One region of the Ruoffia tabacinasalis genome, then DNA from elsewhere that is predicted to be linked to it. Evidence: predicted binding sites of a transcription regulator. Region 1 holds the regulator's gene; each other region holds the start of a gene.

Region 1 (11,262 bases):
GAAACTAAGAAAAATTATGGCTACCGTTTAAAAGGTGAAGGTGATTCAGTATGATGCGCCGGTTTTTAAGCCAACATATGGGGTTAATCACCTTATTTATAGCGATGCATTTATTAATTTGGCTGGTGTTCATTTTATTTGCTTTGCCAATGGATGTCTTTGGTGTCTTGTTCTGGAACTTAACGATTATGATGGGTGTTTATCTCGTATATAAAGCGTTAGTATTCAAACGCGAAAGTCAACTGAGAGAAGTAATTGAAGAATTGGAGCAGGAGCGCACGGACATACTTGAACAAAGTCGCTTAAGGCAAAGTGAATTAGAAAATTACTTTATGATGTGGGTCCATCAAATAAAAACGCCGATTACAGTCAGTCAATTAATTTTAAGCAATCCCGATGACAAGGCCTTGGCTAATTTGCGACAGGAAATGTTGGATATCGATAATTATACGAATATGGCTCTGAATTATTTGAAACTATCTAACCCTGAGACGAACATGGTATTTTCTAAGCGAAAGCTAGGTGAAATAATCAAACCACTCCTGCGTAAATATCGTATTCAATTCATTCAACATAATATTAAATTACACTATGAGCTGAATGAAGCAGAAGTTGTGACCGAAGTGAATTTAACAAGTTTAATGATTGAGCAACTACTGAACAATGCCTTGAAATACGCTAAACAAGAAAGTATCTACCTGACATTTGATCCCGAAACGTATGTATTATCGATTAAAGATACCGGAAAAGGCATTCGAGCGGAAGATTTGCCGAAGATATTTGATAAAGGCTATTCAGGTTTTAATGGGCAATTGAATCAAAAGTCAAGCGGACTTGGTTTGTACTTAGTGAACTTAGTGTCTAAGCGTTTGGAACAGCCAGTTACCGTTGAGTCTAGAGTGAATGAAGAGACGGTCTTTACGATAAAATTCCACAAAGAGGCCTAATCTTACAATTTTGTAAGGTTGGGTTATCTTTTTGTAAGATTGGTTAAAGGAACCTGGGGCGGTCGTTGGATATACTTAGGACATAGATTAGCGAATGAATATTAACGGAGGGATATTATGTTATTAGATGTAAAAAATGTCAAAAAAGTATATAAAACACGCGGTACCCAAACAACAGCACTACAACAAATTGACTTTGGGGTGAATGAAGGAGAATTCGTGGCGATTATGGGGGAGTCAGGTTCAGGTAAATCAACTTTACTCAACATTATCGCAACCTTTGACCAACCCAGTCAGGGAACAGTGCATTTGAATGGTACAAATACAGCCAAAATAAAGAAGAATAAAATAGCCCAGTTTCGTCGGGAGCAACTTGGCTTTGTGTTCCAAGATTTTAATGTGTTGGACACGTTCTCGAATAAGGATAATATCTTATTGCCAATGGTCTTATCGAATGCTGATATTAAAGAGATGGAAAGACGCCTACAAGAGATTGCGCCGATTCTGGGGATTCAAAATTTACTGGAGAAATATCCTTACGAGATATCAGGTGGGCAACGTCAACGGGTAGCCATTGCTCGAGCTATTATTACGAATCCACCATTATTATTAGCGGATGAGCCGACAGGGGCATTGGATTCGAAGTCTTCCGAGCAAATATTAGGCCTGTTCAAGGAATTGAATCGCTTGAACAAAACTATCTTAATGGTAACGCACTCGATTCAAGCAGCTTCGTATGCGAGTCGGGTTCTGTTTATTAAAGATGGGGTCGTCTATCATGAATTGTATCGTGGAGAAGAGTCGAATCAAGCGTTCAATGAACGAATCTCACAAAGCTTGACGATGCTAGCAGATCGTGGGGTGTAAGCAACATGACACTTTCTATGTTGACTAAGTTAGCGGCTCAAGGTATTGCGAAGAGACGGACAATTTATTTCCCTTATTTTCTAGCAGTCGTTTTAATTATGGCTTTGGAATATATTATGATTTCACTTATCTCTAACGAGTATGTCCAAACGCGCCAGGCTGAGTTGCCGACAATAATTATGATTGGTGCGTTTTTCTCGACCTTGTTGGCGGTGATCTTCATCTTATATGCTAATAACTTTATTCAAAGGCAACGTCGGATGGAGTTCGCCTTGTATACAGTGTTAGGGCTTGAAGGGCGTCACATTCGCTTGATTATTCTCATTGAACAAGTGCTGACCTGGTTTGTTGGTAGTATTTTATCGATTGGTGTCGGTTATGCTTTAGGTAATGTGATGTTTATGTTGCTCAACCGGCTCACGCAAGACTTGGGAGCTGGATTGATGGATTATCCGTTTAGCCCATGGGCAGCGCTAGGTACGACTACCATTATTGCGGGGGTTATGTTCTTCATCTACCTGTTAAATAGTATTCGCTTAGCGCGTTTGAACCCGGCTGAATTATTAAGTCAGACACATGCAGGTGAATCAGAGCCTAAGTCACGTTGGCTTGTTTTGTTAATTGGTTTGATCACTTTAGCGGCAGGTTATTATATTGCCCTGACGACAACGGGCGTCATAGATGCTTTGTTGAAGGTCTTTGTTGCGATTTTCTTAGTGGTTATTGCGACTTATGCCTTGTTAATGAGTTTAAGTATTATTTTCTTAAAACGCTTGAAACGTAATAAGGACTATTACTACCAGCCAATCCACTTCTTATCAGTATCAGGAATGTTATACCGGATGAAAGGTAATGCAACTAGTTTGGCTGGGATTGCGATTCTGTGTACTGGGATTGTCTTAACGCTGGGTACGACGTTGACCTTGTACTTAGGGATGGAAGAACAAGTTGAACAGGCTACGAGTCATGATTTTGAATTAGAATATATGGGTTATGTTGAAGGAGCTAGTGCTGATAAAGCAGAAACTGTCTTGAATCAAGCGCTTAGTGAATTCGCCACCTACGGAGATGTTCAGGATGTTACTTTAGCAAGAGAAGGTTTTATAACTTCGGCTTACTCTAATAAAGACTTTCGACCGCTTGAACCGACGAGCAAATTACAGCCCAATGACTTTGTCTATATAATCGGTGTTCCGCTGGAAGATTTTAATCAGTTATATAATCAAGACTATGACTTGGCGAAGAATGAAGTCTTATTTGCAGGTCATTTAGATAAAATCCAAGATTCAGATATAGTCACTATGGGTGAGCGGGAATTTCACGTTCATACGATTGCTTCAAGTTATGTTCCGACGAACTATGTCGGTCAAGTTGTCTACGTTGTCTTTCCAACGATTGAAGATGTGGAAGCTTTAGCTCAAGCTTTTCCAACTTACACAAGAAATGGCGAGGAATTAATCGGCAGTGTAGAGTATTCGCTAGTGTTCAATGCGGCGGATGAAGAGGCACGTGATAATATTGAAGCGAACCTACCGGAAGATGAGATATTGGAACTGAGTGATTCGGACTTAGTTCGCGTGATGTCAGCTCAGCAAATATCGAAAAGTTTATATTCCTTGAATGGTGGCTTCTTATTCTTAGGAATTATTGTTGGGGTGGTCTTGATGATTGGGACGGTGTTGATGCTTTATTTCAAGCAAGTGTCTGAAGGGTATCAAGATCAAGGTAAATTTGAGATTATGCGTAAAGTCGGTCTGCCTGATAAGTTAATCCGACAAACGATTCGCCATCAAATTTTTTGGATTTTTGCTTTGCCGATTATGATCGCGGTCATTCACTCGCTCTTTGCGTCTAAGATTATGTTCGAACTCTTAGGTCTATTATCAGTGAAAAATGTAAGTACCTTTGTAATTGGTTATGGAACGGTCTTAGCGATTTTCATTGTGGTGTATCTGTTGTTTTACTTTATTACTTCAAGGGTTTACTACCGGATTATTAAGCAATAAATTTAAATGTAGATATACATGCTAAAAAAATACGAAAAGACTTCTCAAGCTTGATAGATTAGGCTTAGGAAGTCTTTTTGGCTTTGATAACTGTCAAACTCAGCTTATTAGTGTGAATGTTGTTTGGTTGATGAATTTGATACAATAATGATACGAATACACTTTGGATAATGGAGGAAATTGAATGCAAGAAATGACCCAATATGAATTGTTCCACCGATTACTTGAAGAGATGGGAGAGACGGGGTGGTGGCCGGCAGAATCAAAAGTCGAGATTGTAGTAGGAGCTATTATGATTCAAAACACGACGGCAGCGAATGCTGAGCGAGCGGTTATGAATATTGGTCAAGCAACACAATTTGATACACAAGCCATTTTGGACTTGCCAAGAGAAGAGCTAGAGGTATTAGTTCGTCCGGCTGGCTTCTATAAGAATAAGAGCAAGGCAGTTCATTCTGTACTTCACTGGTTTAATGAGCACGATAATGACTTAAGAGGCATTGTTAGAAAGTATGAAAGTCACTTACGCCAAGAATTATTGAAACTACATGGAGTTGGCGATGAGACAGCAGATGTGCTTTTGTTATATATATTCGACCAACCGGTCTTTGTCTCAGATAAATATGCTCAGAAACTATACACAGAATTAGGTGTGACAGGTATGGATAACTACAAGGCGATGCGAAAGAAAGTCTCTTTAGATGAGCAGTTTACAACTTGGGAAGCCCAAGAATTCCATGGGTTAATTGATGAGTTTGGAAAAATATACTTACGTGGAAAGGGAAATTTTGAAGCGAGCTTTTTAGCTGGCTATCAGTTAAAAATCGAAGAATAAAAACCCCGGCCTCAATCTAGCTTGAAGCGGGAGTTTCTTGTTAAGCATTCTTAAGCGCGCCATCGTATGCTTTCTTAGTATCTGAATCAAATAGCACCCAAATAATTAAATCAAACGCATCAGGATGTTCGTTCATGACATCTTTAACTGTCGAAATTGCAATTTCTGCGGCTAGATTCACAGGGAAGTGATAAACACCCGTTGAAATTGAAGGAAAAGCGACTTTGCGAATACCGTGTTCCATGGCTAGCAGTAAAGATTGTCGGTAACAACTTTCTAACAAATCCGCTTCGTTAGAGTAACCACCATTCCAGACAGGGCCAACGGTGTGAATAATATGTTCGACGGGGAGATGATAAGCTTGAGAAATTTTTGCTTCGCCTGTTTGACAACCGCCAAGTGTTCGAGTTTCTTCTAAAAGTTTTGGACCGGCCGCGCGATGAATCGCACCATCGACACCACCTCCGCCCAGAAGGCTATGGTTGGCAGCATTAACAATCGCATCTACTTGATCGACTTGAGTAATATCACCGAGCATCGTTTCAATCATTTTACTCACCTCTTTTCTATAGTATAACACGGATTTGACAGGCTTAAACTATCATTTAATCGAAACAATATTATGCCTTCTGAATATATATATTGTTGCAATATTCAATAAGTTGAATAAATAGAATCATTGAAACCAAGCCGTTATAATTGACCTTGACATCTAAATGTAATAAGATTATTTATGTAATAATTAATTATTTAGGAGTGAAAAGATGAAGAAATATATATTAGATGGAATTAATGAGAAAGCGGGAAATAACATGTCATGGCGTGCGATTTTCGCTGGTGTTGTAACATTTGTAGCGATTAGTATTTTATTCTCATTGATTGGAGCAGCAATTGGCTTTGGCGTACCTGATTTTACAAGCCAAAACCCATTAGATGGTGTCGGGATCGGTTTAGTTATTTGGATCATTATCGCATTAATCGTATCGCTAGCAGCCGCTGGTTATGTAACAGGGATTACAGCTAATCGAGCTGGTTTTATCCATGGTTTCTTAACTTGGGCAGTAAGTGTCATTGTGATGTTTGCTTTAATGACATCTGCAGTTGGTATGGCATTTAATTCCTTAGGAACAGTTTTAGGCTATACAGGACAAGTTGCTGGAGACGCCATCTCTGGAACAGCGGATACTGTTGGATCATTATCTCAAGAAGCATTTGATTCAATCGCTCAAGAAATTGATGTTGATTCACAAGACTTAGAACAAACTGTGACAGATGTATTAGAAGATACTGAAATCGCGCAATTACAACCTGATTACTTAGATAATCAAGTTCAAGCGACAATTGATGATGTATCCACAGCAGGTTATAATATTGTTGTTAATGGACAAGATCCACAACAAGAGATTGAGAACGTAACTAGCAATATCCAAGGTCGTATTGACGAAATCGGTCAAGAATTAGATGAAGATGCTTTAACTGAAGCAATCTCAAATAATACTGATTTATCTGAACAAGAAGCAGAAGAAGCCGTAACAAATATTCAAGAAGCTTATGGACAAGCAAGTCAAGAAGCTGAACAAGCATTAAATGATGCTCAAGCAGCTGTTGAAGACTTACAAGTACAAGCTGAGCAAGCTTTCGCTGAAAGTGCACAAGTTGCTGAAGATGTTGCAAATAAAACTTCACAATACTCATTATATGTATTCTTAGGCTTATTAGTTGCAATGTTTATTACTTCATTCGCTGGTTTTGCTGGTGCTAAAACAGCAAGCGAAACACATAATAATGCTGTCTAATAAAGACTAGAAACAATAAACAAATTTAATTGACTACACCTCTCTCTTAGTCTATTCTATAACTAAGAGAGAGGTGTTTTTTTGAATCATTTTAAACTTGATAAGCAATTTATAGCAAAGGTATTATTTATTGCGGTTGTTATTTTAATTATTTTTAATTGGTCACAAGTAGCAGGTGCCTTTGGAGTTGTTTGGCAAGTTGCTTTCCCAGTTGTCTTAGGGGGAATGATGGCTTACGTTTTGAACTTACTCATGAACCAGTTTGAGAAAAGATTGTATCCCAATACGGATAAAAAATGGTTGCAACACACTCGCCGTCCGCTAGCGATTGTACTTTCAATTTTAGTCATTACTTTAGTCGTTGCGGGAATCATTGGTTTAGTTGTTCCGCAACTAATTACAGCAATATCAACATTAGTTGAAGCGGTGCCGACCGTGACAAATTCTGTGCAAACTTGGGTTGAAGAGCAACAACATCTTATCCCAATGTTTAATGACTTAATGGAGCAAGTGGACTTTAATTGGAGTAGTGTGATGTCTAGTTTTGCAGAGATTGGAAACCGACTGCTTCGAGGTGTAGCGGAGTCTTCTGTATCACTTTTATCTAGTTCAGCTTCAGCTGTGACAACCTTTGTATTGTCAGTGATGTTTGCCCTTTATATTTTAGTGTCGAAAGAAAAGCTGGGTAAAAATTTCAATGATATCCTGATTTCATATTTGAGTGATGAGCAAGTAAGAATTGTTAAGAACATCTTGAATGTGACTGACGATGTCTTTTCCAACTATATTACAGGAACGGTCATTGAAGCCTTTATCCTAGGTTTCATCGTATCGCTTGGACTTTGGGCCATCCAAATGCCATATGCAGCCATGCTCGGAGCCTTGCAAGGTGCGTTAGCGTTTATTCCTTTAGTCGGAGCATTTTTAGCGGGGTTTGTCGGTGCTATTATCCAATTCGCGGTTTCGCCAGTGAATGCGTTAATTTATCTCATTTTCGTTATTGTCGTTCAACAACTCGAAGGAGATTTGATCTATCCGCGTGTGGTTGGTGATTCAATCGGCCTTCCAGGTATGTGGGTCTTAGCAGCCGTAACTGTCGGTGGCGGCTTGTTCGGAATTTCAGGTATTTTACTTGGGGTACCGGTCTTTGCAACAATCTATAAACTATTCAGTTTAGATATAAGCTATCGTAAACAGATTCGGGAAGAAGCCAAAGAACGTTCTCTAATGAATGAATACGAAGAAGAAGGGTTAAAATTAAAGCCATTTGAAGCCCTCCGTCATAAAATATTGACACCTGAAGATATTCAAGATATTTAAATAAAATGGAGCCCTGATGTCTATATAAGATAGATTTAGGGCTCTTTTTCAATTCAAAATGTTGATTTTTTCAATGGATATGCTATAATGGTCAAAGAAGGTCAGAAGGCACGCAATCACTTCATTAAAGTCCTCTTTCCTTAAACTGAATAGTTGTCGAGAAAGTTTTTTTATTATATAATAGTCAAAGATAGTCAATGTTAGTGGAAGGGGGATCATAGTGGCACAAAGAAATATGTCGGATATTATTGAAGCTTATTTAAAAAGCTTTTTGAAAAATAGTGAAAGAATTGAAATCAAACGAAGTGATATTGCAGAACAATTTGATTGTGTACCTTCACAGATTAACTATGTTATTAATACACGCTTTACTCAAGAACATGGCTATATGGTAGAAAGTAAACGAGGTGGTGGGGGCTATATACGGATTCTAAAAGTTGAGTTAGTTGATGAAATCGACGCCCTTGACGATATGATCCAAATGATAGGACCGCGTATAAATCACCGCAGTGCAATCAATATTATTGAAACATTAGTCAACCATAGTATAATGACAGAACGAGAAGGCGCATTAATACTATCAGTGATTGATAAAGCATTACTACAAACAATCTCGTTACATGAACAAGAAGCAAGAGCTTTGATTCTGTCGAAGTTTTTAGAACAATTACGAATTACATATAAATAAAGAGGTGAAAGTATGTTTGAAGAATTATTTACTGAAAGTGCTCGCCAAGTAATGATTTTTGCTGCTGAGCAAGCGTATTACTTAAGACATCAGGCTGTGGGCACAGAACATATCTTATTAGGTCTAGCTCGTGAAGAGTCAGGTATTGCTGGGAAAGCTTTACGTGGTATGGGCGCAGACTACCAAACGTTACTAACTGAATTAGAAATTATTCACGGTAAAGTGAATGCTCCACGTATGCAAGGGGATATTGTTATTCCATACTCACCACGTGCGAAGAAAATTATTATGAATGCATCGAATGATGCGAAACGTTTAGGTGTGCCAAAAGTTGGAACAGAGCATTTATTACTAGGCATGTTAAAAGAAGAAATCTTAGCAACAGTTCTATTAAAGAACTTAGGTATCAACTTAAATGAATTAAGAAAAACAATCTACGAAATGGTTGGTGTGAACGATTCAACAGGACGCGTTCAAAATGGCCGTCGTGGACGTCAAAAACAACAACAGCAACAAAATGGAGTAGCAAGTTCGACAACACCAACTTTAGATTCACTTGCACGTGACTTAACACAATTAGCGCGTGACGGGAAGTTAGATCCAGTGGTTGGACGTGCGAATGAAATACGTCGTATCGTACAAATTGTTAGTCGCCGTTCAAAAAATAACCCCGTATTAGTCGGGGAACCTGGTGTTGGTAAAACTGCAATTGCCGAAGGTCTAGCAGAACGTATTGTATCTGGTGGAGTGCCTGAAAACATTGCTAACAAACGTTTAATGATGTTAGATATGGGTTCTCTTGTTGCGGGAACGAAATACCGTGGTGAATTCGAAGAACGTATGAAGAAAATCATTGAAGAAATTACCGAAGATGGTTATACAATTCTCTTCATTGATGAGTTACATACATTAATTGGGGCAGGATCAGCCGAAGGTGCTGTTGACGCAGCAAACATCCTGAAACCAGCATTAGCTCGTGGAGAAATTCAAATCATTGGTGCAACTACTTTAGATGAATATCAAAAACACATTGAAAAAGATGCAGCCTTAGAACGTCGTTTCTCTAAAGTTCAAATCGATGAGCCAACTCAACAAGAGTCTGTTCAAATTATTCATGGACTTAAAGAACGTTACGAAAAACACCACAATGTAGAAATTACTGATGAAGCGGTCGAAGCAGCGGTTAAATTAAGTACACGTTACTTAACTGAACGTCGCTTACCAGATAAAGCCGTTGATTTAATTGATGAGGCCTCAGCTAAAGTACGTATTGATGCAACGACGCACAGTACAAACTTAAGCGACCTTGAGAAAAAATTAGGCGAATTATCCGATAAAAAAGAAAAAGCTATCTTAGCCCGTGATTTTGACACTGCAGCCAAAATCCGTGAAGAAGAACAAAAAGTTGAAACTCAAATCGAAGCAGCTGCGAAAGCAGAAAGCAAAGATAAGGGTGAAGGTGAAGCAATTCTTAAAGTGGGTCCTGAAGATATCGCAGAAGTAATTACTATTTCAACAGGTATCCCAGTAAAACAATTAGATACTGCCGAATCAAAACGTCTTGTTCACTTAGAAGAAGAGTTGCATGAACGTGTTATCGGTCAAGATGATGCTGTTGTATCAGTATCTAAAGCGATCCGCCGCGCATACAGTGGCTTGAAGAGTCCTAAACGACCAATTGGGTCATTTATGTTCTTAGGCCCAACTGGGGTAGGTAAGACAGAATTAGCGAAAGCTTTAGCTTCATCTATCTTTGGTAGCGAGGACAATATGATCCGTGTGGATATGTCTGAATACATGGAAAAACACAGTGTGTCTCGTTTAGTAGGTTCACCTCCAGGATACGTTGGTTATGATGAAGCAGGTCAATTGACTGAGCAAGTTCGTCAAAAACCTTACAGTGTGATTCTCTTAGATGAGGTTGAAAAAGCCCATCCAGATGTATTTAACATGTTATTACAAGTATTTGATGATGGTCATATGACAGATGGTAAAGGGCGTCGTGTCGACTTCCGTAACACAATTATCATCATGACTTCGAACATGGGAGCAACAGCTCTTCGTGATGACAAGTCAGTCGGATTCGGTGCTGTGGACTATACAGATGACTTCAAGGCAATGGAAGCACGCGTTATGGAAGAAGTAAAACGTGGATTCCGTCCAGAATTCATTAACCGTATTGACGAAATTATTGTCTTCCACCCATTATCTAAAGATCAAATTAAAGAGATTGTTAAATTACAAGCGCAAGATATCATCAACCGTCTACATGATCTTGAGATTGAAGCCCGTGTAACAGAGACAGCTCTAGAAATTATTGCTGACGCTGGCTTCGATCCAGAATATGGAGCAAGACCAATCCGTCGCGCAATTCAAAAACAAATAGAAGACGAGTTAAGTGAAATGATGCTAAGTGGAGATATCAAATTAGGTGATAACATCACCATTGGTGGCCGCCAAGGAGCAATCAATATCAATAACCGTTCTAAATAATACAGATGAATCGTGTCGGTGAGAGAAATCTCGCTGGCACGATTTTTTTCTGTGACAAGAGCCAAACGGCGAATCCATTTGTCTTAAGTTAGCTCAACTAAAGCCAAACCGCAAGTCCATTTGTCTTGAGTTAGCTCAACTAAAGAAGAACCGCAAGTCCATTTGTCTTGAGTTAGCTCAACTAGAGCCAAACGGCGAATCCATTTGTCTTGAGTTAGCTGAACTAAAGACGAACCGCAGGTCCATTTGTCTTGAGTTAGCTCAACTAAAGACGAACCGCAAGTCCATTTGTCTTAAGATCCAAAAAGCA
Region 2 (11,262 bases), on a different contig from region 1:
AGGGAATGAGTATCGAAGCGGCTTTGGTTTAAATTATTAAATACTTCTACATAGATGTGTTTATCTTTTACATATCACTTTTAAACGTTATAATGTAAATGAATTAAAATGATTAGATATGGGGTGAGTAGGTGGAGCCAATGTTTTGGAAGCGAACGGATGATTATTACTATTTAAAGTTAGAAACGCATTATTTAGATATACCTTACTATAATCAGAAAAGACGCATCCGTGTTTTATTACCGAAAGATTATAAAAAAGATGTTGAGAATGCTTACCCTGTATTGTATATGCATGATGGGCAAAATGTGTTTTATAGTAAAGAGGCATTTGTAGGTCATTCTTGGAAAGTCATTCCAGCGATAAAAAATAATAAAGAGTTACCTAAAATGATTATTGTTGCAGTAGATAATGCCAATGAAAATCGATTAAATGAATATTCGCCGTGGCCAACCGATCAAACGAAGACTGAAGAATTTCAGAATGTCGGTGGAGATGGGGCCTTGCATGGTGAATGGTTTGTTAACGAATTAAAACCCTTTATTGATGACAATTATCGAACGCTACCTGATAGAAAGAATACTTTACTTGCTGGAAGTTCAATGGGTGGCATTATGGCAGCCTATATGGGGAGTAAGTATCCAGAAGTATTCGGAGTCCTTGGAGTATTCTCATTAGCTTCATGGTTTAATGAAGAGCAATTTTTATCTTTCATCAAAGCGCATCCTTTAAACCCAGATACGAAAGTATACATTCAAGTAGGGACAAACGAGGGCGATGATACCGATGCTAGTTTTATCGATGGTAAGATGAATCAACAATATATTGATTGTAATCTTCGATATTATAATAATTTACTGAAAATGAATCATCCCATAGATAATATTTGGTTACGAATTATGGCAGACGAAGAGCACCATGAACTTTATTGGGCGCGACATTTTCCAGAATTCCTAAGATATGGCTTTGATATTATTAATGGTGATAATTAATCTTATTTTTCTTTTAAAAAGACTGGATTATCTAAAAACTTGCGTTATAATGTAAATCTCTTAGATATTTTAATAAAGGAGTTTTTACAATTAATAAACATCAATTTATAACACATACAATTGAATTAGTTGATGAGAACCATCCTTTGATTGCTCAGTTTCAACTTTCTTTAATGTTGCTAGTACCTAGCAGTTTAATAGCAACGGATATTCGCACAGGTTTTCCAAACTTAGTGAGCAATGAGCGGATAATTATTGACCAATTTGTTCTGATGCAATTTGAGGATTACAACAAGAATGCTGATAGTCAAAAACTGAGACCCTTATTATATGCAGATAATTTTCTACAAATTATTGAAGATGATTTATTTAATTATTATCAGACACATGATGAGATCGAATTAGTAAGTTGTAATTTGAATTTGTTTACCGATGTAAGGGCAAATTCAGCCATCAAACTTTTTTCATCGAATCCCGAAGATACAACTAGAGATAATTAGCAAAAAGAAAACTCCCATAAAGGGAGTTTTTTCTTTGCATTCAATGATTATGCTAAAGCATCAACGATTGCTTTGTTAAATGCATCAATATCTTCTGGTGTACGACTTGAGATAATTCCTGAAGGGTCAATAACAACTTCTTCATCATAGTAGTTAGCACCAGCATTTTTCACATCAATTGCGACTTGTTTCACACTCGTAATGTCTTTTCCGCGCAGTATATCTGCATTGACTAATAATTGTGGGCCATGACAGATTGTAAAAATTGGTTTACGAGCAAAAGCAAATTCTCTAACGAAATCAACGATACGATCGTCTTTTCTTAATTTGTCTGGAGAAAATCCACCCGGAATTAGTAAAGCATCATAATCAGCTGACTTCACATCATCAATACCTTTGTCGATTGTAACTTCTGCTTCACCTTTTTTCCCTTTAGCCGTATGTCCTGCTTCAGGTCCAATTGTTATAACCTCGTGACCTGCTTCTATTAATACATCACGTGGTGAAGTGAATTCAATATCCTCGAATAAGTCTGTTATTACTGTAGCAATTTTTGCCATTAATAAAGTCCTCCTTTGAGTTTTCTACCTACAGTTTAACAATCTGGTAGATGAATGCAATTGATTTGCTTGAAAGTCCAGATATGTTGAGTATTAAGTAAGAAAGAATGCTCAGTATCTGATATAATTAAAGTAAAAAAAGAGGAGGTGTGTTTAAAGTGAAAATAGCTTTAATCGCACATGATAAGAAAAAAGATAATATGGTAAATATTGCGGTAGCCTATCGACATATATTTGCTAAACATGAATTATTTGCTACAGGTACAACAGGTCAAAGAATTATCGAAGCCACTGGTTTAAAAGTTCATCGTTTTAAATCTGGACCATTAGGTGGAGATCAACAAATTGGTGCAGCAATCTCAGATGATCGTATGGACTTAGTATTATTCCTAAGAGATCCCTTAACTGCTCAACCACATGAACCAGATGTGTCTGCCTTATTACGTCTTTGTGATGTTTACGATATTCCATTAGCAACAAATATGGGTACAGCTGAGATTTTAATTCGTGGGTTAGAAAGTGGATTTTTTGACTGGAGACATATTCGTCAAACTCAAGAACACAATAAGATTGATATTTAATTGATGACATTAGGAGGTATGTGAGTGAGTAATTTAAAACAAATGATATTAGAGCATGGAAAAGTTTATCCTGGGAATATCTTAAAAGTTGATTCATTTTTAAATCATCAAATCGATCCACATGTGATTAAAAGTATCGAAAATGATTTTTATCAATACTTTAAAGATAAAGGTGTCACAAAAGTATTAACTATTGAATCATCTGGTATTGCACCAGCTTTAATGGTTGCCTATCGTTTGGATGTTCCAATGTTATTCGCCAAGAAAGCTTTACCAAGTACAATTAAATCAGAAGATAAATATGAGACTCTGGTTCATTCATATACAAAGAATACAACTAGTAATGTGTTTATATCAAAAGAATATCTTAATAAAGATGATAAAGTATTAATTATAGATGATTTCCTAGCTAATGGCGAGGCTGCTTATGGTTTAGCAGATTTAATCGAGCAAAGTGGGGCGGAAACAGTAGGTATAGGTATTTGTATTGAGAAATCCTTCCAACCCGGTAGAGAAAGATTGGAAGATTCCGGACACGATGTCTATTCGATCTGTCGAATTAAATCATTAGATGATGGGAAGATTGAATTTTATGAATAAAAAATAAAGGTCAAAAAACATTTGACCTTTCCTGACTAAAGGTATATAATAAGTATAGCCTCAAGAGGGGCTTATATTTATATAGAAAAATAATTGACCAATTTTGACCAAAAGAAAGGCTGTGTAAATATGATTGATAAATTAACAACCACTATGCAACAGGCAATTGGTGAGGCACAGCAAGTAGCCATAACACGGCAACATCAACAAATAGATATTGCGCATTTATGGTTAATCATGCTAGAAGCAGACCATTTTGCTTATAAATTATATAGTGAACAAAATATTCCAATGGATCAATTTGTTCGTCTAGTTGAAGATGAAATTGATAAAATATCACAAGTAAGTGGGAGTAATGTACAATACGGACAAGGTATTAGTCAGAACTTAAATCGCTTATTACAAGATGCAACGACGATTGCAGCGGAATATAATGATGAGTATCTTTCAACGGAAATCATTCTGTTGGCTTTATACAAACAAAAACATAATCCAATCGTTAAGTTTTTAAATGATAATGGCTTAACTGAACAAAAATTTAAAGATAGAATTGAAGAATTGAGAGGAGGAAATCGTGTGACATCTCAAAATCAAGAAGAGACATATGAATCTCTAGATAAATATGCGATTAACTTAAATGAAGCAGTCAAAACAAATAAAATGGATCCAATCATCGGACGTGATGAAGAGATTCGTGATGTAATTCGAATTTTATCACGTAAATCTAAAAATAATCCAATCTTAATTGGGGATCCGGGTGTTGGTAAAACCGCGATTGTTGAAGGACTAGCACAAAGAATTGTTCGAAATGATGTACCGGAAAACTTAAAAGGAAAAACTCTTTATTCTTTAGATATGGGTGCATTGATTGCCGGAGCAAAATATCGTGGAGAGTTTGAAGAACGCTTAAAAGCTGTATTAAAAGAAGTGAAAGATGCAGAAGGGCAAATACTTCTATTCATTGATGAAATTCATACAATTGTCGGAGCAGGTAAAACTGAAGGTTCAATGGATGCTGGGAATCTCTTAAAACCGATGTTAGCCCGTGGTGAATTGCATTGTATTGGAGCAACGACACTAGATGAATACCGCCAAAACTTTGAAAAAGACAAAGCTTTAGAAAGACGTTTCCAAAGAGTTATGGTTAATGAACCAAATGTTGAAGACACTATTTCTATTCTACGTGGTTTAAAAGAACGTTATGAGATTCATCATGGTGTGAATATTCATGACAATGCCTTAGTAGCTGCAGCAACACTTTCAAACCGTTATATTACTGATCGTTTCTTACCAGATAAAGCACTCGATTTAGTTGACGAAGCTTGTGCGACAATTCGTATGGAATTAAATTCAGTACCCTTAGAAATTGACCAAGTCAATCGTCGTTTAATGACTTTAGAAATTGAAGAAGAAGCATTGAAAAAAGAAGATGACGACGCAAGTAAACGTCGCTTAGAGATTCTTCGAGAAGAGTTAGCAAACTTACGAGAAGAAGCGAATAACTTGAAAGCTCGTTGGGATATTGAAAAAGAAGAAACAAATAAATTACGTGATAAACGTGAACAACTAGATCAAGCTCGTCATGACTTAGAAGATGCAGAAGCTGAATATAATTTAGAAAAAGCGGCTGAATTAAGACATGGCATCATTCCTGAACTGGAGAAAGAATTAACAGCCATAGAGAATGAACATGTTGAAACTGAAGTACAAAGCCGACTCACACAAGAATCAGTAACAGATGAAGAAATTGCTAAAGTTGTTGGTCGTTTAACTGGTATTCCAGTGAACAAAATTGTTGAAGGCGAAAGAGAAAAATTATTGCATCTTGATGACGTCTTACATAGAAGAGTCATTGGACAAGATGAAGCCGTTCGACTTGTTCATGAAGCAGTACTTAGATCACGTGCTGGAATTCAAGATCCGAATCGACCAATTGGTTCGTTCCTATTCTTAGGACCAACGGGTGTTGGTAAAACAGAATTAGCTAAAGCACTCGCTGTGGCGTTATTCGATTCTGAAGATCATATGGTTCGACTTGACATGAGTGAGTATATGGAGAAACATACGGTGTCTAGATTAGTGGGAGCTCCTCCAGGATACATTGGACATGATGAAGGTGGACAACTGACTGAGGCCGTACGTAGAAATCCGTACACTATCATTCTATTGGATGAGGTGGAAAAAGCCCATCCAGATGTTTTCAATATATTACTCCAAGTATTGGATGATGGTCGATTGACCGATTCGAAAGGACGCGTTGTAGACTTCAAAAATACTGTCATAATAATGACTAGTAATATCGGGTCACACTTACTACTTGAAGGAGTAGAAGATAATGGCGTAATATCTTCAGAAACTGAAAAACAAGTAAATCAATTACTGCGTCAACAATTCAAACCAGAATTCTTAAATCGTATTGATGATACTGTTCTTTTCTCTCCTTTAACTTTAGACAATATGAGTGGAATTGTACTCAAAATGATTGAAAACCTTTCAAATAGATTGGCAGACCAACAAATAAAATTAGAAGTGACTGAATCAGCAACTCAATGGCTTGCTGAACAAGGTTACGATCCTATTTACGGAGCGAGACCTTTACAACGCTTCATAATGAAAGAATTAGAAACACCATTAGCTAAAGAAATTGTAGCAGGAAATGTATTACCAAATTCTGTGATTACTGTTGATGAAAGTGAAGGGCAACTTACCTTTAACAGTACCGAAGCTATGGTATAACAGAAAAATGATTAAACCAGCGTATTGAAAAATGCGTTGGTTTTTTGTTTAGTTACATTTAACTATTACTGTATACCATACAATTGGTAATATGACTATATTGGAAAAAATAAATATGTTATATTAAAAGAATATAACGGAGGTGAAATATGAACAAAGTAAAAAAATATCGTTTTGATATTATTAAATATTTGTTTATAGCAGGTTTAATTGTATTGGCCATTGTTAATTTCGACAGACTAAAAAATATTTTTAGTTATTTATTGACAATTTCAATGCCAATTATTTTAGGTTTTATTATTGCGTATGTACTGAATATCCCGATGGTGATGTTGGAGAAACTGTATTTTCCCAATAGTGACAGTATTGTTATTAAAAAGACACGCAGACCAGTGAGTATTTTAGTATCTATAATAATAATTACTATCGTTTTGATTTTTATTTTGAATTTAGTGATTCCTCAATTGATATCAGTCTTTGGCCGAATTATTGAAATTATTCCACTCTTAGCGAATGGAATTCAAAACCGGGTGATAGAGAATGAAGAGATATTTCCCCCATTAGCTGAGTTTGTCGAAACTTTTCAAATTGATTGGCAAAATATCGTCACAAATATGATTTCTATTGCGAATCGTTTTACGACTAATATTATTGAGACAACACTTTCAACAGTGGGCTCTGTCTTTAGTATCGTTGTAAATTTATTTCTTTCATTGATGATTTCACTTTATGTCTTGATGTCTAAGGAAACTTTAGGTAGACAGTTTAGAATCTTATCTGAAACGTATCTGCCTGAAAGAGGGCATAAAGGTCTAATGTATGTGTTGGAAGTTACTGATTATTCGTTCCGTCACTTTATCACGGGAGAAGTACTAGAAGCTTTAATACTTGGATCGCTTGTGACTGTTGGTATGTGGATTTTCCAATTCCCATATGCTTCAATGATTGGGGCATTAACAGGTGTGACAGCGTTAATACCTGTATTGGGAGCCTATATTTCAGGTGCCATTGGATTTATTATGATTTTCGTTGATTCACCAATTCAGGCTTTAACTTTCTTAGTCTTTATTATTGTCATACAACAATTAGAAGGAAATCTCATATACCCTCGTGTAGTAGGTGGATCTATTGGACTCCCTGGCTTGTGGGTATTAATATCCATTACAATCGGTGGGGGCTTATTAGGGATTTGGGGAATGCTTCTTGCTGTTCCATTAGTATCAACTTTGTTTAAGTTATTAAAAAATGACATAGAATACAGAAGAAACACTAGACATCAAGAACAAGAGTATGTTGACGCAGTCGAAGATATAAACGAAACAAATGAATTGGAAGGTACAACTTAGTAATTTAATAACCAACCAATTTTTTACTAATTATTTACAGATATTTCTTCGGAAATCCTCATATTAGTGGTATAATGAATATGAGAGGAGGGTAAATATGATTGCAAGTTTATTAATAGGTATGCTGTTACTTAGCTTATGTCTATTTTACAGTCCAAAATGGCTGTTCTTAGGATTAGCAGTAATAGCATATGGTTTTTATTTTGGAATGCCAGGTCAAAACTTACTCGTGTTCATAATTTTCTTACTAGGTATACTCATGTTAATTGTGGAGTTTTATGTTCCTGATTTCGGTATTATTGGTATGTTTGGTTTATTAGCAATAAGTATATCTCTTTATATGCATTTAAACGACATTGGTGATGTAGTATTAACACTATTAGCAATGATTCTTGTCAGCGCGATTGGAATATTTGTCCCAATAAAATTAGGTAAAGATTTAGCTATTAGTAATGGATTTGTACTTGGGACTTCTTCTGAAAAAGAAAAGGGTTACTCGAGTCATAAAGATTTTACATATTTATTGGGTAAAAAGGGTGTCACAGTCACAGCACTTAGACCTGTCGGACGTGGTGAGTTCGATGAGGAGTATTATGAGGTCGTCAGTTCTGAGGACATGATCCAAAGTGGGACACCAATATATGTTTCAAAAGTTGAAGGCGCAAAAATTTACGTAAGAAAGGAAATATAATATGAATAATTTTCCAAATAATGATTTTGATGTATCGTCTCTAATTTCGATTGGTATTATTATTGTTATTTTAATAATACTAATTTCTTTATTCTTTAGATTCGTACCCGTAGGATTATGGGTGACAGCTTATTTCTCTGGTGCTAAAGTTTCAATCGGTAACTTAGTAGGTATGAGGTTACGTCGAGTTCAACCGTCAGAAATCGTACGTCCACTAATTAAAGCGACAAAAGCTGGACTTACTTTAGATACGAATCAATTAGAGGCGCATCACCTGGCTGGAGGGAATGTCAACTTAGTTGTTGATGCACTGATCGCCGCACAAAGAGCGAATATTGATTTAGAATTTGAACAAGCAGCAGCGATTGACTTAGCTGGACGTAATGTCTTTGAAGCTGTTCAAGTTTCAGTAAATCCGAAAGTAATTGAAACACCTCTTATTTCTGCCGTTGCAATGAATGGTATTGAAGTAAGAGCGAAAGCTAAAGTAACAGTTCGAGCTAATATCGAGCGACTTGTTGGTGGTGCGGGTGAAGAAACAATTATTGCCCGTATCGGTGAGGGGATTGTAACGACTGTTGGTAGTTCAGAAAGTCATTCAAAAGTCCTTGAGAATCCAGATTCGATTTCACAAACAATTCTGCGTAAAGGCTTAGACTCAGGTACTGCTTTTGAAATTCTATCCATTGATATTGCCGACGTGGATGTTGGACGTAACATTGGTGCGAAACTTCAAGCTGATCAAGCGATTGCTGATAAAAACGTTGCACAAGCTAAAGCCGAAGAGCGTAGAGCATTTGCAGTGGCGGAAGAGCAAGAAATGGTTGCCGAAGTACAACGTATGCGTGCGCGTGTTGTTGAAGCCGAAGCTGAAGTACCGTTAGCAATGGCGGAAGCTTTCAAAAAAGGAAATCTTGGTGTCATGGATTACTACAACATGAAAAATATAGAATCAGACACTTCAATGCGTGATTCAATTGCAAAAGGAACGAATTCATCCGAAGAAGGTAGAGAATAATGAATTTTCTAGTTGGAGTTTGGATAATTTACTTATTAGGTTCGTTTCTATTTTCAGTGTTTGCACCAAGGATTAGAAATCAACAACATAAGAATTTTCAAGATTCAGAGATTGAAAATCATGAATCGGTAGAGAAACCCATTACCAAGCCAACAAATAAAGAAGAGTTACAACGTAAGTCTGATATTCGAGCTCGAAATGAACGAGTTCAGGCCATGCGAAAAAGACATAATAATCAGAGTGACAATCCGAAGTTAGTGAAGAACATGTCTTTAAACCAATTAAATAATAGTTTAAAAAAAGCTAATAATGCTTTAGGAAATACTAAAGCATCCCCTGGGCAAAGTTTTGAATCACAGGATGATTATCAAGTTGATTTTACAAAAATCGCAGATTATGATAATCCTATTGATCATTCATATATGGAAGGGGAAAGTCGCGAGCAATATTTAAATGAATTAGAGAATTGGTACGCGGATGATTCAATTGAAGATGTTTCATGGATGGAACTGGATAACACTAATATCCTCCAAGATGAACATACTCAAAAAGCGTCTAGACCTAAAAACCAAACCGTCAATCATATGTATCACTCTATGAGAGATGGGGCAAAGTTAAGAGAAATGATGATTTTCAATGAAATAATTAACAAGCCCAAGAGTCTTCGACATAAATAATTGAATGACAAAAGATGCGAACGAAACCAATGTAAATTTGGAAGAGTTCGCATTTTTTACATTTATGTATACATAAGCTAAATAAAAACATCAAACTAGCTTGCATAATGCGAAAGTATATAGTAATATAGTCCGTGGTGTAAAACCAAAAACACACGAATAATGATAATTTAACGGGTGCTCTCCTCGGAGAGACGTTTTGTTAGTTGATTTATTCGGAGGAAAACAAAACCAAAGGAGAATGATAATTATGGCAGTTATTTCAATGAAACAATTGTTAGAAGCTGGTGTGCATTTCGGACACCAAACACGTCGCTGGAACCCAAAAATGAAACCTTACATCTTTACGGAGCGTAACGGTATTTATATTATTGACTTACAAAAAACAGTTAAGTTAGTTGATAAAGCGTATAACTTTATGCGTGACGAAGCAGCTAATGGAGCGGTTGTATTATTTGTAGGTACTAAAAAACAAGCACAAGGTGCAATTGACGAACAAGCAAAACGTGCTGGTCAATACTACATTAACCACCGTTGGTTAGGTGGATTATTAACTAACTGGGAAACAATCCAACAAAGTATCCGTCGTCTAAAATCTATTGAAAAAATGGAAGAAGATGGAACATTTGATGTATTACCTAAAAAAGAAGTATTACAATTACGTAAAGAATTAGATCGTTTAGAGCAAAACCTTGGTGGTATTAAAGATATGCCTCGTATTCCAGATGTAATCTTTATTGTTGATCCACGCAAAGAACACATTGCAATCCAAGAAGCTAAAAAATTAAATATTCCATTAGTTGGAATGGTTGATACAAACTGTGATCCAGATGAAATTGACTATGTTATTCCATCAAATGACGATGCTATTCGTGCGATTAAATTAATCACATCTGCAATGGCTGACGCAGTTCTTGAAGGAAACCAAGGACATAGTGAAGATGATTCAGAAGAAAAATCTGACAAAGAATTTTTCGATAACTTATTTGATTCTGAAGAAGAAGCTACTACTGCAGATTCAACAGAAGCTTAGTAATTAGATTATTCACAGCTGTCTTAATTCAGGACGTTACACAGGTCTAAAAACCTTGCCCTGTGTTAGGACAGCTTTTTATTTTGACTTTAAAATATCAAGGAGGATTTGAGTTTAATGGCTAAAATTAGTGCAAAACAAGTTAAAGAACTACGCGAAATGACTGGTGTAGGTATGATGGACGCGAAAAAAGCGTTGGTTGAAGTTGACGGAGATATGGATAAAGCGGTAGACTTTTTAAGAGAAAAAGGTTTATCTAAAGCTGCTAAAAAAGCAAGCCGTATTGCTGCAGAAGGTTTAGCTGCAACAAGTATCAATGGAAACACAGCTGCAATTATCGAAGTTAACTCAGAAACTGACTTTGTTTCTAAAAACGAAGAATTCGTAAATATTGTTAACACAATCGCTGATGCAGTTGCTGCTAACAAACCAGCTACAATGGAAGAAGCTAACGCTATCGAAGTTGACGGCAAAACAATTGCTGACATCGTATTAGAAGCAACTAATAAAATCGGTGAGAAAATTTCT
Region 3 (11,262 bases), on a different contig from region 1:
GATTCAATTAGCCATTGAGAACAATCCTTTATTTAAAGTACAACCTTATGAAATTCACCGTGGTGGGGTGAATTATACTGTTGATACAATGAGACATTTCGTTGAAACTTATCCAGAATCTGATTTTTATTTTATAATCGGTTCTGATAGCGCGAATGATTTGTCAACTTGGAAACAAATTGATGAATTAGTACAATTAGTTCAATTTGTTGGAGTCAGACGTCCAGGGGAATTCCCTTATCAAGGACAATATCCTATACTATGGGTCGACTCTCCCTTGATTGAATTGAGTTCAACAGAAATACGACTCAGAGTGTATTTGGAACAATCTATTCGTTATCAAGTTCCAAGTAAGGTAGAAGCTTATATCCAAAAACACAAACTTTATGAGATGGATTAAAGAAAGAAGGCAAGAGTTTGGTATCAGAAATTCTATACACTAAAGATTATATAAACGTAACACGAGAAGAACTACTTAATAATCTTAAAGAAGAACTCAAACCAAAAAGATTTAAGCATGTTCTTCGTGTCGAAGAAACAGCGTTAGAATTAGCGAGACAATATGATTACAAAGATCTAGAAAAAGTGAGTATCTCTGCTTTAATGCATGATCATTGTAAAGATTATTCAGACGAAAAGATGTATCAACTTGCGACAATGTATGCACCGTATGAGCCCTTAAGAGTTGCGAACGAAGCAGTATGGCACGGCCTAGCTGCGGCAGAATTAGCGCGTGCGAAATATAGTGTGTTCGACGATGAAATCATTCATGCCATTGCACAACACACGATTGGCGCGAAGGAAATGAGCTTACTGAGCAAATTACTCTTTGTGGCAGATTATATTGAACCTGGTCGTAACTTTGATGGGGTGGCTGAAGCTAGAAAATTAGCCGAAACAGATTTGGATGCAGTTGTCTTTTACAAGATGAGAGAAACAATCAAACATCTTGTTGAAACGAATAAGAAAGTATATGTTGAAAGCGTGGTTATTTATAACCACTGGGCAAAAAAACAGGAGGGTTAATTATTATAAACACAAAAGAAAAATTAGAAGTAATTGTACGCGCCGCAGATGATCGTTTAGCACATGACATCATGGTCTTAGACGTCGCACAATTGACACCATTAGCAGAGTACTTTGTCGTAATGGATGCCAAAAATGACCGTCAATTATCAGCAATTGTTAATGTAATTACTAGCGTGATTGATGAGAATAATTTCGAATTGAAAAACGTTGAAGGTAAAAACGGTGGTAAATGGGTATTAATTGATATGAATGATATTATTATTCATGTGTTCCACTATTCTGAACGTGCAAATTACAATTTAGAAAAAATTTGGCAAGATGCACCATTAGTTGATGTTAGCGACTGGATCTCAGAACAATGAGTTTCAGCCAAATAGCAGATGTATATGATCGATTCAATGATCTATCTGTGTATGAATATTGGGTTGACTATACTTTAAATAGTTTAGACCGAAAGCCTAGAAAAATGTTAGATATCGCCTGTGGAACAGGTTGGTTTACTCAATTGATGATACCTTTCGTTGATTCAGTTACGGGAATTGATATTGATGAGGATATGTTAGAGGTTGCTCGTCAAGAAGTAGTTAATTTACCGAATGTTGAATTCAAGTATGGAGATATGACGCGTTTATCAGCGGATTTAAAGGACTTTGACTTAGTCACTTGTTACTTGGACTCACTATGCTTTCTAAACGACTACGAGGCCGTTAAAGAGGCATTTAAAGGGATGTATCGCACTTTGTCTGAGCAAGGAACGTTATTGTTCGATGTTTGGACACCGTATCAAATGACGGATGTTTTTTCTGAATTTGAATACTTTGATCAAGACGAGTCAGCAACTTTAATTTGGGAAAGCGCCAGTGATGCTGAATCACTTAGCGTTGAGCATTACTTGACTGTCTATAGACAAGTTGAGGGGTCGCAGTTTGAACGCGTCGATGTTGAACTTCAAGAGCAAACTTTCCCATTAGAGAAGTATATGGATGCTTTAGTTGAAGCAGGCTTTCAAGCGGATAAGATTGAAGTGTTTGTTGATTACGGAAGTAAATATTATGACAAGAGAACAGATAAAGAGGCAGACCGTTGGTTCTTTAGATGTAGTAAGTAAGAGTTGGGGAGTGTTATAAGATGAAGATTGTTTCAGTCATTGCCGAATATAATCCTTTCCATCTTGGTCACCAATATCAATTAGAACAAATGAAGCAAAGAACTTCGGCAGATGCGCTCGTTGTATTGATGAGTGGAAATGTTGTTCAACGCGGAGAATTCGCTCTAATTGATAAATGGCAAAGAGCTGAGATTGCATTGGAATACGGTGCTGACCTCGTCTTAGAGTTACCACTCTTAGCTAGTTTACAAGCAGCGGATTACTTCGCGTATTGGTCGGTTAAGACACTAGAATTATTAGGGTCAGATCAACTTGTTTTTGGAACAGAGTCTGCTTCCTATGAAGACTTGAATGCTTATGTTCAGTGGTTAGCTGAGAATGAAGAAGCAATCGATAGAAGTGTTAAAACTAATCTTAACGAGGGCAATTCTTATGCAGCGAGTTATCAATCTGCTGTAGAAGCTATAGATAACGCTTCTGAAAAGGCGCAACTATTAACAGACTCACCTAATCATTTACTTGGGATTCAATATATTAAAGCATTGAAGCAATTAAATTCTAAGATGGATGTTACAGCTATTCCTAGAATTAAACAGAATGAACATATGCAAGCAGTCTTAAGTGGCAGTCAAATACGAGAATTGAATCGTCAACAATTAGTCACCGAGGATACTGTACCAAAGCGGACATATCAAAAACTAATCAGTCATCCAAACGTACAACTTACTGATTATTATGATTTACTAAAGTACCAAGTACAAAGTCAAAGTGCCGAACGCTTAACTCAATATCAAGGCATTGATCATGGTGTTGAACATTATATTTATCAGCAAATTTTGGAAACTGATAATTTCGACTCTTTAATTGATGCACTCACATCTAAAAGATGGACGAAAGCTTCCATCCAAAGGAAGTTAATGATGATTCTGTTGAATATAACAAACAAAGAATGGCAAGAAAGCATTGAATTAAACAATGATCTACTTACGATTCGCGTACTTGGCTACTCGGATGCCGGAAGAAAAGTACTTAAGATGAAGCGAAACCAAACAGGATTGAATTTATTTAGTAATTTGACTCAAGACAACGCACGCAATTATCAATTAAATTTACGTGCGGACACAGTCTATTCAGTCAATCCAAAACATAAAATAATGCAACAAAACACTGGAAGATTCCCAATTCACTATTAATTGAAAAGGAATCGTGTTAATATTAAAATAATCTTGACAAGAATTGTAAACTTCAATATAATAAATCTTGTCGTTTTAGAGGTGATAATAGATGAAATGGACAATCCGCCAATTAAAAGATCATCCTGATGATATTATTAATTTTGAAGAATCTTTAGATATTAAAGAACAGCTCATGGAGCGAAACCCTTCAATCTTAGATGTGGAATCAGTGATTGTAAACGGATATTTCGTACCTTCTAATGAAGATATCATTCTTCATGGTCAAATCGATACTCGACTGACGGTGCCGTCATCGAGATCATTAGAACCAGTATCATTACACTTAAACATTCCAATTAGCGAACGTTATGTGTATGAGGAATATGATGGAAACGTCGGGGAATATGAAGAGACTACGATTGTACTTCAGTATGATTATATTGATTTAGATGTTGCAGTGACTGATAACATCGCGATTAATATACCTACAAGAGTATTAAAGCCAGGAGAAGAAGACGGAGATTTACCGTCGGGTAATGATTGGACAGTCGTCACCGAAGAAGAATACGAGCAAAACTTAGCAGAAGAGAAAGCCGAAACGGTTGATCCTCGCTTTGCAGCCTTAAAAACGCTATTAGATAACGAAGATGAGGAACAATAACCTCAAACATCAACTAGGAGGTGTAGAGAATGGCAGTACCTAAACGTAAAACATCAAAAGCAAAGAAAAGAGCACGTCGTACACACTACAAGTTACAAGTACCAGGAATGAACACTTGTGCTAACTGTGGAGAATTAAAATTAAGCCACCGTGTATGTTCATCATGTGGACACTACGATGGAAAAGAAGTTGTATCTAATACAGCTGAATAATTTTGTTGAGCTAATCTTTTGATTAGCTCTATTTTTTTGCTTTAAATTCAAAACAGTATAAACACACTTTAATTACGAATCCTTGTAAAGTTTACGTAACATTTACATAGAATTTACATTGTATTTACAATGGCTTGTTAAACTATATTTATAAGCACTGTGGATAGCTTATAAAAATATGAGGAGGATTTCAAAGAATGAAAAATTTAAGTCTTAAGAAATTGATCACTGGATCATTACTTGCTGCTCAATTACTCTCACCAGTAGCGACATTAGCACAAGATATTGAACTAAGTGAAGAAAAGCCAACTGTAGCGGAGGTTGCACCTAATAATACGCCAAACCGTCTTATTACTACATTTAATGGTGATCCTAGCACACAAATGGGATTCAACTGGTATACAACTGAATTAGCTGAAGATGCTAAAGTATGGGTTTCTACTAATGAAGATTTAAGTGACGCCTTAGAATTTGAAGCGACTGCAGAAGAAGTAGTAAACACTTATGGTGAACGTGATGAGAATGGATACTTTATCTTTGCTGACATCGAATATGATGAAGAGGGCGAAGTAGTCACTGACGAAAACGGTGAACCACAAGTTAACGGATACTATACAGACGAGAATGTTTCAGGTCCAGAGTGGACTTCAGGTTCAGCTGTTGGATCAATGGATTTAGTAGCAGTGACTGAATATTCATATAAAGCAAATGCAGAAGGCTTAGAGCCAAACACAACTTACTACTATCAAGTAGGTAGTGAAGCAGGAGAAACAAGTGAAGTAGGTACTTTCACAACTGCTGGTGAAGCAGGAGAAGAATTTACATTCGTACAATATACAGATACTCAAAACGCATACTGGAATGAGCATGTATATAATGAAGCAGCATTCGGTGCTGACACTGTTGCTACTGCTTTAGAAGAAACTGAAGCAGATTTCGTATTACATACTGGTGACGTGGTAGAAGTTGCAGAAGTTGAAGATGAATGGGTTGACATCTTAGAGCAATCTAAAGAGTCTATCTTACAAGTACCATTCGCTGTTGCAGCAGGTAACCACGATGAGTACGCATTAGTATATGGTGACCCTCAATTAACGACTAAATTTAACGAACATATTAATGTTCCAGCTGAAAACGATGCTATTGATGGTGGATCATACTACTCATTCGATTACAACGGTGTTCACTTTGTTGTAGCAAACACAAACGATAACAAAGAATCTGAAGACAATCCAGAAGGTAAAGCTTTAGGACAAGAACAAATTGATTGGATCAGAAATGACGTTGAAGAAGCACGTGCGAACGGTGCTGAGTGGGTTGTATTATCTTACCACAAACCATTATACTCTAAATCTTATCACTCATTACAAGATACAGATGTTCAATTAGTCCGTGAAGAATTCATGGAATTAATTGATGAGTTAGATATCGATTTAGCTTTACAAGGTCACGACCACGTAATTTCACGTACTAAACCATTAAACTATGTTCCAACTGATGAGAATTTCTCTAACGGTGTTGTGGACGAAGCTGAAACTACTACGGAAGGTGACGTAGAGTATTACGTAAATCCTCAAGGAACAATCTTCGTATTACCAAACACTGGTGGTACTAAAGAGTATGACGATATCTATTCTAAAGGTGTAGAACACATTCACACTGTTCGTCCTAACTTAGATTGGATGACTCAAGAAGACGTTGATTACTATAACAACTTATTCGCATTCGGTGGACAACCACAAGAATCAGAAGCATTCGATACAAGTCATTCAAACAACCGTGATTCAGCAGTTCAAAACTTCGCTGCATATACTGTAAGTGGAGATGAATTAAGAGTAGATATCTACCAAATCGAAGGTAACTTACACGAAGGTGAAGAACGTACAGTATCAATCGTTCACTCATTCGGAATTACTAAAGGTGGAGAAACTACAGAAGAAGGTACTGAAGAAGCAGCTTCAGAAGAAGAAGCAACTGAAGAAAATTCAGAAGACTCAGCTTCAGAAGAAACATCTGAAGAGAGCTCAGAAGAAACTTCAGAAGAGTCATCTGAAGAAAGCTCCGAAGAATCTTCAACTGAAGAAGAATCATCAGAAGAAACATCTGAAGAAAGTTCAGAAGAATCAGAAGAGTCTGCAGAATAATTTAGGTTACTAAACAAGTAGTCAGAAGCTGAGTGTTAAAACTCGGCTTCCTTATTTTTGTATATTAGTACGTCGATATAAGGGGTAAATAATGCAAAAAATCTTACCGAGTAATATCCTTGACCTTTATTGACCTATAAGTTATACTTGGTTAGAAAGTTGTTTAACAGCTTTAAATTCGCGAAGGAGGAATACTATGAATTTAGTACCTACAGTAATAGAACAAACATCACGTGGAGAACGTGCTTATGATATTTATTCACGTTTACTAAAAGACAGAATTATTATGTTAAGTGGTCAAATCGATGATAACGTAGCAAACTCAGTGATTGCTCAACTTTTATTCTTGGACGCACAAGATCCAGAAAAAGATATCTTCCTATATATTAACTCACCAGGTGGGAGTGTAACAGCTGGGATGGCTATGTACGATACAATGAACTTTATTAATGCAGATGTACAAACAATTGTTATCGGTATGGCAGCATCAATGGCTTCAGTTTTATTAGCAGCCGGAGAGAAAGGTAAACGCTGGGCTTTACCAAATGCTGAAGTAATGATTCACCAACCATTAGGTGGCGCACAAGGACAAGCAACAGAGATTGAAATTGCTGCTCGTCATATTCTTAAAACTCGTGAGCGTTTAAATCAAATCTTAAGTGACAAAACAGGTCAACCCATTGAAGTTATCGAACAAGACACAGATCGTGATAATTTCAAAACAGCTGAAGAAGCACTTGAATACGGCTTAATTGACGGAATCATGGAAAGTAACAAAGCTTTAAATAAAAAATAATATGACATAGATAAATAATCTATAATTTATACGTCCGTTCAATGGATATTACTCGCAATACTTAGGTATTTCGTGCGATAATAGCATTGTACGGGCGTATTTGTTTGGTTTTATTCCTAATAAATTAATAATAACTGACCTCGTTGGACATATTGTGACCCGTTAGGTTGTTTTTTAGCCAGGATAAAGAGCTTTTCAGTTGCAAGAAGACTCAAGTCATGGTATGATAATGACATGGTGTGAGACTCATTTAGATTTTCGGAGTGAGTTGTAGCTCTGTATGCAATGGTCGCCTTTTGACCATCTAGGAGGGAATTAATGGCCGATATATTCACAATTATTCAGTCAATTGTTCCTGAAGTGAGTGATTTGTTAGCTGAGAGGCTCGCAGTATTACGTGTTTTGGATGATGTAAACAAACGAATTGGTCGTAAGTTTATTTCACAACAGACTAATTTCACTGAAAGAACGGTAAGAACGATATTAGAGATGCTGAAAAGTCAATCACTCGTATCCGTAAACCGTAGTGGCGTAAAACTAACACAACAAGGGAGAGACCTTATTGTGATGATTGATGAGCATCTGCTTAATCAACAACAACATAAGTTTTACGAAGTGGAAGAGGCTGTAAAGAGAAAGCTTAATATTGAACATTGTCGGATTGTACCAGGTGATGCAGATAAAGATGCATCAGTTTATCAGTTCTTAGGTCAAGTCGTTCATTTAATTTTGGACAAACACTTACCTGAAGGTGATAATGTGGTTGCAGTTACAGGTGGATCTACTTTATCTAAAGTAGCAGAATCATTCACACCAGAATTATCAGATGGAAGAAGTATTACATTCGTTCCTTCACGTGGAGGATTGGGAAGTTCGATTAATATCCAATCAAATAGCGTGGGGAGCTTAATGGCGCAGCAAACAGACTCTAAGTATATTCCGTTGTTTATACCTGAGAATTTAGGTAAAGAAACTTCGGAGATATTGCTCAAAGATCCAATGATTAAAGAAGTCATTGATATGAGTAAGAGTGCAAATTGCTTGTTATTAAGTATAGGAACTGCTAATGTAATGGCGGAACGTAGAGAGATTACAGACGAACAACAAGAAATTATCGAGAATGGACACGCCGTTGGAGAAGCATTTGGTATATTTTTCGATTCTTATGGAGAAACGGTTTTACGTTATCCTAGGATAGGTTTGAAATTTAAAGATTTATCTAATATACCTTTGTTACTTACAATCGTGGGAGGATCTTCTAAGGCGAAAGCTGTAGAAGCGTTCTTTCAAAAAGCCCCGAGTCATGGATGGTTAATCTGTGATGAAGGTTTAGCAAATATGGTTTTAAATGGGGAGACCCTTTGAAATAAAATCCTTAAGGAGGAATTTTTTTATGGCAGTAAAAGTTGGTATTAATGGTTTTGGACGTATCGGACGTTTAGTATTCCGTCGTATTTTAGAAACAAACGCAGATTTAGAGGTTGTTGCAGTTAACGATTTAACTGATAACGATAACTTAGCTTACTTATTAAAATATGATACAGCTCACGGACGTTTTGATCACGATGTTGAATTACAAGGTGAAAGTTTAGTAGTTGACGGTAAAGAAATTAAAGTATTTGCTGAAAAAGATGCTAATAACTTACCATGGGGAGACCTTGGAGTAGATATCGTCATCGAAAGTACTGGATTCTACACTTCAGCTGAAAAATCACAAGCACATATCAATGCAGGTGCTAAACGTGTAGTTATCTCTGCACCAGCTAAAGATGCAGATACTAAAACAATTGTATTCGGTGTTAACGAAGATATCTTATCTTCTGATGACGTTATTATTTCAGCAGCATCATGTACAACTAACTCATTAGCTCCAGTAGTTAATGTATTACATAATGAATATGGAATTAAAGCTGGTAACATGGTTACCGTTCATGCTTATACTTCATCACAAGTATTACAAGATTCACCAAGCGGAAGCTTCCGTGATGGACGTGCAGCTGCACAAAACATCATCCCATCATCTACTGGTGCTGCAAAAGCAATCGGTAAAGTAATCCCAGAAGTTAACGGATTATTAGATGGTTCAGCATTACGTGTTCCAACAGTAACTGGTTCACACACAATCTTCTATTCATTATTAGAGAAAAACACTACTGTTGATGAAATCAACGCAGCTATGAAAAAAGCTTCAAACGATTCATTTGCATACAATGAAGATGCAATTGTTTCTTCAGATATTATTTCAACACATGCAGGATCAATCTTTGATTCTACATTAACTGAAATCCAAGAAGCAGCTGATGGATCTCAATTAGTTAAAACTGTTGCTTGGTATGACAACGAAGCTGGTTTCGTAGGAAACATGGTTCGTACTTTAGAATACTTCGCTAAATTATAATTAATTGCATAGCGTTTATACCTAAGCGTCTATCCAAAATAGCGGGGAGGCTTAAGCTTCCCCGCTATTATTTTTTTAAGGACTTTATATAGGAGGATATATAATGGCAAAGAAAACATTAAATGATATTCAAGTAAATGGTAAGACAGTCTTAGTCCGCGTTGACTTCAACGTACCTATGGCTGATGGGAAAATCACTAACGATAACCGTATCGAAGCGGCTTTACCAACAATCAATTATTTAATAGAAAACAATGCGAAAGTAGTATTGTTCTCTCACTTAGGACGTATTAAAACTGAAGAAGATAAAGCTAACAACAGTTTAGAACCAGTTGCAAAACGTTTAAGCGAGTTATTAGATAAAGAAGTTCTTTTCTCAGACAAAACACGTGGAGAAGAATTAGAAGAAGCAGTAGCTAACCTATCTGAGGGTGGCGTTTTATTAGTTCAAAACACTCGCTACGAAGATTTAGAAGGTAAGAAAGAATCTAAGAATGATCCAGAATTAGGTAAATACTGGGCTTCATTAGGTGACTTATTCGTAAACGATGCATTCGGAACAACTCACCGTGCTCACGCATCAAACGTTGGAATTGCATCAAACTTAGACTCTGCTGTAGGATTCTTAGTTGAAAAAGAATTAAAATTCTTAGGAGACGCAGTTGATAATCCTGAACGTCCATTTGTAGCTATCTTAGGTGGTGCGAAAGTATCTGATAAGATTAAAGTTATCGAATCATTATTAAACAAAGCTGATAAAGTAATTATCGGTGGAGGAATGGCTTACACATTCTTGAAAGCACAAGGTAAAGAAGTTGGAGAATCATTATTAGAGGAAGACCGTATTCCTTTAGCTAAAGAATTACTAGAAACTGCTGGAGACAAAATTGTTTTACCAGTAGATGTAGTAATTGCAGATGATTTTTCAAATGACGCAAATACAGACGTTGTTTCTGTAGATGATATCCCTGCTGACTGGCAAGGATTAGACTGTGGACCAGAATCTGTTAAAGTATTCGAAGATGTATTAAAAGATGCTAAAACAGTTGTATGGAATGGCCCAATGGGTGTATTCGAGATGGAATCATTCGCAAAAGGAACCATTGGTGTTTGTGAAGCCATTGCTGATCTAGAAAACGCGACGACAATTGTTGGTGGGGGAGATTCAGCAACTGCGGTCGCACAATTAGGTTATGAAGATAAATTCTCACACATCTCAACAGGTGGAGGAGCTTCATTAAACTATCTAGAAGGTACTGAATTACCAGGTGTTACTTCAATCGACGAGAAATAATTACTAAGACTTTAAATTAAGGAGAGTATATATATGTCACGTAAACCAATTATTGCTGGTAACTGGAAAATGAACAAAACAGCTCAAGAAGCTGCAGATTTTGTTGAAGCAGTTAAAGGGAAAATCCCTTCAGCGGATGCTGTAGATTCTGTCGTAGGTGCACCAGCACTATTTTTAGAAACAATTAAACGTTTAAGTGAAGGTACTGAATTAAGAACAGCTGCACAAAACAGCTACTTCGAAGATGAAGGTGCATTCACTGGGGAAACAAGTCCTAAAGCATTGGCTGATTTAGGTGTTGAATATGTAATTATCGGACACTCTGAACGTAGAGAATACTTTGGAGAAACTGACGAAGACATCAACAAAAAAGCAAAAGCAATCTTACGTAACGGTATGTTACCAATCATTTGCTGTGGAGAAACTTTAGAGCAACGTGAAGCTG

What was found. Region 1 encodes CtsR, which represses protease genes until heat stress. Its sites were predicted from a motif close to TTGGTCAAAAAAGGTCAAANA; they were not measured.
Region 2: clpB (ATP-dependent chaperone ClpB) is a predicted target of CtsR. The motif match lies at 3,324-3,344, and genes of this name have one in related genera.
Region 3: clpP (ATP-dependent Clp endopeptidase proteolytic subunit ClpP) is a predicted target of CtsR. The motif match lies at 6,446-6,466, and genes of this name have one in related genera.

The regions. Positions count from the first base shown of each region.
Region 1 is NZ_JBHSHQ010000004.1:23,231-34,492, forward strand. It holds gene ACFO5Y_RS00195 (response regulator transcription factor) at 1-54, shown strand, start outside; gene ACFO5Y_RS00200 (sensor histidine kinase) at 51-947, shown strand; gene ACFO5Y_RS00205 (ABC transporter ATP-binding protein) at 1,062-1,814, shown strand; gene ACFO5Y_RS00210 (FtsX-like permease family protein) at 1,820-3,820, shown strand; gene ACFO5Y_RS00215 (endonuclease III domain-containing protein) at 4,005-4,655, shown strand; gene ACFO5Y_RS00220 (O-acetyl-ADP-ribose deacetylase) at 4,696-5,205, opposite strand; gene ACFO5Y_RS00225 (TIGR04086 family membrane protein) at 5,420-6,451, shown strand; gene ACFO5Y_RS00230 (AI-2E family transporter) at 6,533-7,771, shown strand; gene ACFO5Y_RS00235 (CtsR family transcriptional regulator) at 7,992-8,459, shown strand; gene ACFO5Y_RS00240 (ATP-dependent Clp protease ATP-binding subunit) at 8,472-10,952, shown strand.
Region 2 is NZ_JBHSHQ010000008.1:10,351-21,612, forward strand. It holds gene ACFO5Y_RS01150 (glycoside hydrolase family 3 protein) at 1-40, shown strand, start outside; gene ACFO5Y_RS01155 (alpha/beta hydrolase) at 141-992, shown strand; gene ACFO5Y_RS01160 (hypothetical protein) at 1,139-1,492, shown strand; gene ACFO5Y_RS01165 (type 1 glutamine amidotransferase domain-containing protein) at 1,540-2,052, opposite strand; gene mgsA (methylglyoxal synthase) at 2,211-2,633, shown strand; gene ACFO5Y_RS01175 (xanthine phosphoribosyltransferase) at 2,658-3,233, shown strand; gene clpB (ATP-dependent chaperone ClpB) at 3,363-5,969, shown strand; gene ACFO5Y_RS01185 (AI-2E family transporter) at 6,119-7,315, shown strand; gene ACFO5Y_RS01190 (NfeD family protein) at 7,413-8,006, shown strand; gene floA (flotillin-like protein FloA) at 8,008-9,024, shown strand; gene ACFO5Y_RS01200 (hypothetical protein) at 9,024-9,701, shown strand; gene rpsB (30S ribosomal protein S2) at 9,952-10,734, shown strand; gene tsf (translation elongation factor Ts) at 10,852-11,262, shown strand, end outside.
Region 3 is NZ_JBHSHQ010000009.1:32,643-43,904, reverse strand. It holds gene ACFO5Y_RS01690 (nicotinate-nucleotide adenylyltransferase) at 1-400, shown strand, start outside; gene yqeK (bis(5'-nucleosyl)-tetraphosphatase (symmetrical) YqeK) at 418-1,026, shown strand; gene rsfS (ribosome silencing factor) at 1,002-1,391, shown strand; gene ACFO5Y_RS01675 (class I SAM-dependent DNA methyltransferase) at 1,388-2,137, shown strand; gene ACFO5Y_RS01670 (tRNA(Met) cytidine acetate ligase) at 2,158-3,330, shown strand; gene ACFO5Y_RS01665 (YceD family protein) at 3,422-3,973, shown strand; gene rpmF (50S ribosomal protein L32) at 4,003-4,185, shown strand; gene ACFO5Y_RS01655 (purple acid phosphatase family protein) at 4,383-6,329, shown strand; gene clpP (ATP-dependent Clp endopeptidase proteolytic subunit ClpP) at 6,526-7,125, shown strand; gene ACFO5Y_RS01645 (sugar-binding transcriptional regulator) at 7,444-8,490, shown strand; gene gap (type I glyceraldehyde-3-phosphate dehydrogenase) at 8,519-9,523, shown strand; gene ACFO5Y_RS01635 (phosphoglycerate kinase) at 9,627-10,817, shown strand; gene tpiA (triose-phosphate isomerase) at 10,851-11,262, shown strand, end outside.